DNA from 2 places in the Mesorhizobium sp. M0037 genome. Region 1 is predicted to be linked to the other one. Evidence: riboswitches for the same ligand, from Rfam matches in the RefSeq annotation. Region 1 holds a riboswitch; the other holds the start of a gene.

Evidence for each region. Region 1 has a riboswitch for S-adenosylmethionine ahead of metX (homoserine O-acetyltransferase MetX). Riboswitches for the same ligand answer to the same signal wherever they lie in the genome.
Region 2: it holds a riboswitch for S-adenosylmethionine, as region 1 does, so the genes downstream of both, NKJ78_RS08835 (O-succinylhomoserine sulfhydrylase) here and metX (homoserine O-acetyltransferase MetX) in region 1, are expected to answer to the same signal.

What each region holds. Positions count from the first base shown of each region.
Region 1 covers NZ_JAMYVB010000013.1:105,302-107,496, forward strand. The annotation lists gene metW (methionine biosynthesis protein MetW) at 1-167, opposite strand, end outside; gene metX (homoserine O-acetyltransferase MetX) at 164-1,333, opposite strand; SAM riboswitch at 1,394-1,471, opposite strand; gene hisC (histidinol-phosphate transaminase) at 1,598-2,195, shown strand, end outside.
Region 2 covers NZ_JAMYVB010000004.1:61,046-63,240, reverse strand. The annotation lists gene NKJ78_RS08840 (ceramide glucosyltransferase) at 1-167, shown strand, start outside; gene NKJ78_RS08835 (O-succinylhomoserine sulfhydrylase) at 179-1,369, opposite strand; SAM riboswitch at 1,427-1,504, opposite strand; gene NKJ78_RS08830 (2'-deoxycytidine 5'-triphosphate deaminase) at 1,645-2,195, shown strand, end outside.

The sequences.
Region 1 (2,195 bases):
ACGCCGCGCTGTGACAGCTCCAGCCCGCGGCCGTCGACCTGCTTGGTCTCCTGCAGGAGTTCGAGCAGCAGGCCGTCGCCGGAGCCGACATCGAGCACCCGCGACTGCGGCGGTATCAGGTTGGCCACGACTTCGAGGTCGACGCGCTGGCTGCCATTGACGCTCATGAGGCGAGCCCCCTTGCGCGGGCCGCCGAGCCGATGAAGCCCTTGATGGCGGCAAACAGTTCGGGTTCATCGAGCAGGAAGGCATCATGGCCGCGGTCGGTGTCGATCTCGACGAAGGAGACGGAGGCGCCGGCGGCGTTGAGCGCATGCACGATCGAGCGGCTCTCCTCGGTCGGGAACAGCCAGTCCGAGGTGAAGGACACCAGGCAGAAGCGGGTCTTGGTCCCGGCAAAGGCATCTGCCAACCGGCCGCCATGGTCGGCGGCGAGGTCGAAATAATCCATCGAACGGGTCATGTAGAGGTAGGAGTTGGCGTCGAAGCGGTCGACGAATGTCATGCCCTGGTGGCGCAGATAGCTTTCGATCTGGAAATCTGCGTCGAAACCGAAGGTCAGCGCTTCGCGGTCCTGCAGATTGCGGCCGAATTTCCGATGCAGGGCGGCTTCCGACAGATAGGTGATGTGGGCGGCCATGCGCGCCACGGCGAGCCCCTTTTCCGGGCGCTTGCCGTGCTCGAAATATTTGCCGCCATGCCAGTCCGGATCGGCCATGACGGCCTGCCGGCCGACCTCGTGGAAGGCGATGTTCTGCGAGGAATGGCGTGCGCCTGTGGCGATCGGCAGGGCCGAGAAGACGCGCTCGGAATAGCACGATGCCCATTCCAGCACCTGCATGCCGCCCATCGAGCCGCCGAGCACGCAAAACAGCTTTTCGATGCCGAAATGGTCGACCAGCATCAGTTGCGCCCGCACCATGTCGCGGATGGTGATGATTGGCAGGTCGAGGCCGTAGGGCTTGCCGGTGGCGGGATTGGTCGAGGCCGGACCCGTGGAGCCGAGGCAGCCGCCGATGACGTTGGAGCAAATGACGAAGAAGCGGTTGGTGTCGATGATCTTGCCGGGACCGATCAGCACTTCCCACCAGCCGGGCTTGCCGGTCACCGGATTGGTGCTGGCGACATGCTGGTCGCCGGTCAGCGCGTGGCAGACCAGGATGGCGTTGGTGCGGGCATCGTTGAGGGCGCCATATGTCTGGTAGGCGATCTGGAACGGCGACAAAAGCGTGCCGGCGTCGAGCTTCAGCGGCTTGTCAGGGCCAAAACGCAACACAGGGCTCGACGGGTTGTCGGCCTCGTTGTTGGTTTTTGTAGCGCGGAGCGCGGCCATGTGACTCTCCTTGCCCGCCGTCAGGCAATAAAAAACCGGCAGTGCGATCGCAAAGCCGGTTACGTCACGCAAACGGCCCTTTAGCGAGTTGTTTAACGTGGCTGCAAGCCGACCGGCCAAATCACCACGGAACTGTTGCGTTCTTCTAGAACTCGTGCGGCCCGGCGTCAACGGCCAGCTATTGCCCGCCTCTCGACATTCGCGGCTACGGCTTGTATTTCCGCTGCGGCCTCCGGACGGAGGCATTCTCGATGGATTTGCGACATGGACAAGACAGCGGACAAGGCACGGCCGACGCCCCGCGCGGGCATTATGGACATCGACGCCTATGTGCCGGGCAAGAGCACGGCACCGGCCGGCGTCGCCAAGGTCCATAAATTGTCGTCGAACGAGAACCCGCTCGGCCCGTCGCCGAAGGCGATCGAGGCCGCGCGCGAAGTGGCTGGCAAGCTCGATGTCTATCCCGACGGCACCGCCCGCCGGCTGCGCGAGGCGATCGCCGAGGTGCATGGCCTCAACCCGGCAAACATCATCTGCTCCAACGGTTCCGACGAGATTTTGGGCCTGCTGGCGCAGACCTATCTGGCGCCAGGCGATGAGGCGATTTTTACCGAACATGCCTTCATGGTCTACAAGATCTACATTCAGTCGGCGGGGGCCAAGCCGGTTGCTGTGAAGGAAACCGAGGAGCGCGCCGACGTCGACGCGATCCTGGCCGCGGTGACGCCGCGGACCAAAATCATCTTCCTCGCCAATCCCAACAATCCGACCGGCACCTATCTGCCGTTCCAGGAGGTCCGCCGCCTGCATTCCACGCTCCCGGGCAACGTGCTTCTGGTGCTCGACGCGGCCTATGCCGAAT
Region 2 (2,195 bases), on a different contig from region 1:
GCTGGCACCTGTCGCTGCGCATGGTCCCGGCGATGATGGTCCGCGACATGATGCTTCCCGCCATCTGGGCGCGCGGCTGGCTGAGCGGCGCCGTCGACTGGCGCGGCAACACCATGATCATCGGCACCAAGGCAGCCGAGCTGGAAGAGGCTTCGTCGGGAGCGTGACGCCTCGCGGCCTACCCGGCTGCCTTCAGCGCCTGCGCAACGTCCTCCAGCAGATCGTCCGTGTCCTCAAGGCCGACCGACAGCCTGAGCGTTCCCGGCCCGATGCCGAGCTCGGCGCGAGCTTCGTCGCTGAGGTTCTTGTGCGTGGTGGTCGCCGGATGGGTGATCAGGCTCTTGGCGTCGCCGAGATTGTTGGAGATCAGCACGATGTCGAGCGCGTTCTGCAAGGCGAAGGCCGCCTGCTTGCCGCCCTTGACGTCGAGGCAGATCAGCGTCGATCCGCCTGTCATCTGCTTCTTGACGATGTCGGCCTGCGGGTGGTCGGCGCGGCCGGGATAGATGACGCGGGCGATTTCCGGCCGTCCTGCCAGGAAATCCGCGATCTTGGCCGCGCTTTCCGTCTGCTGGCGCACCCGAACCGGCAGCGTCTCCAGGCCCTTGAGCAGCGTCCAGGCGTTGAACGGCGACAGGCTCGGGCCGGTGTGGCGGAAATAGTCGTGCAAATTCTCGTCGATCCATTTCTTGTCCGACAGGATGATGCCGCCGAGACAGCGTCCCTGGCCGTCAATGTGCTTGGTCGCGGAGTAGACGACGATATGGGCGCCGAGCTGCAAGGGCTTCTGCTGCAAGGGCGTGGCAAAGACATTGTCGACGATCAGCCTGGCGCCGATCGAGGTGGCGAGCGCCGCCACCGCTGCGATGTCGACCACTTCCAGCGTCGGATTGGTCGGGCTTTCCAGGAAGAACAGTTTCGTGTTCGGCCGCACCGCCTTTTCCCAGTTGGCGATGTCGGTGCCGTCGACCAGCGTTGCCTCGATGCCGTATTTCGGCGCCAGCGTCTCCACCACCCAGCGGCAGGAGCCGAACAGCGCGCGCGCCGCAACGATATGGTCGCCGGCCTTGGCGCTGCACAGGAGCGCTGCCGTCACCGCCGCCATGCCGGACGCCGTTGCGCGCGCATCTTCGGCACCCTCCAGCGCGCACATGCGCTTTTCGAACATGTCGACGGTAGGGTTGGCATAGCGCGAATAGATGAAGCCCGGCTCCTCGCCCTTGAAACGGGCTTCCGCGGCCTGCGCCGTTTCATAGACATAGCCTTGGGTGAGATACATCGCTTCCGACGTCTCGCCGAACTGGGAACGCAGTGTTCCCCCGTGCACGAGTGCGGTCTGAGGCTTCCAGTTACGCTTCTTGGTGCTCATCGCTTTTGTTCCAGACACAAAAAAACCGGCCGCGAAAGTCGCAACCGGTCCATATGGCCTTGCGGCCCGACGGTCCTTTAGCGACTTGTTTAACGTGGCTGCAAGCCGACCGGCCAAATCACCACGGGATAACGACCCTTTAGACCTCACCTGCGCTTGCGTCAATTGCCGGCTTCATTAAGAGGTTTGTACCAGACAGGTTCCGCAATAATATCCAGCGGTTTTGCGGCAAGAACCTGCCACAAAGAGACCGACCTTGGAGCGGAGCCAGCCTTTTGCGGCAGACAGGCATTCTTCCCGATCAGGACATTTCCGCGCTGTTTCAGTCCGGCGCGCTGAAGTCGCCGCGCGCGCTCGATGTCGACCAGGTGCAGCCGGCGAGCCTCGATCTGAGGCTCGGCGACAAGGCTTTTCGCGTGCGCGCCTCCTTCCTGCCGGGTCCCGATCATCTGGTGGCCGACAAGCTTCACCGGCTGAAATTGCATGAGTTCAGTCTCGCCGAGGGCGCGGTGCTGGAAACCGGCTGCGTCTACATCGTGCCGCTGCTCGAAAGCCTGGCGCTGCCCGCAAACGTGTCGGCCTCGGCCAACCCGAAGAGCTCGACAGGCCGGCTCGACATCTTCACCCGGGTGATGACCGATCGCGGCCATGAGTTCGACAAGATCGCCGCCGGCTATCACGGACCGCTTTATCTTGAAGTCAGTCCGCGCACCTTCCCGATCGTCGTACGCGCCGGATCGAGACTGTCGCAGATCCGCTTTCGCACCGGCAACGCGCTGTTGTCGGAGGCAGAGCTGAACGAATTGCACCGCGCCGAGATGCTGGT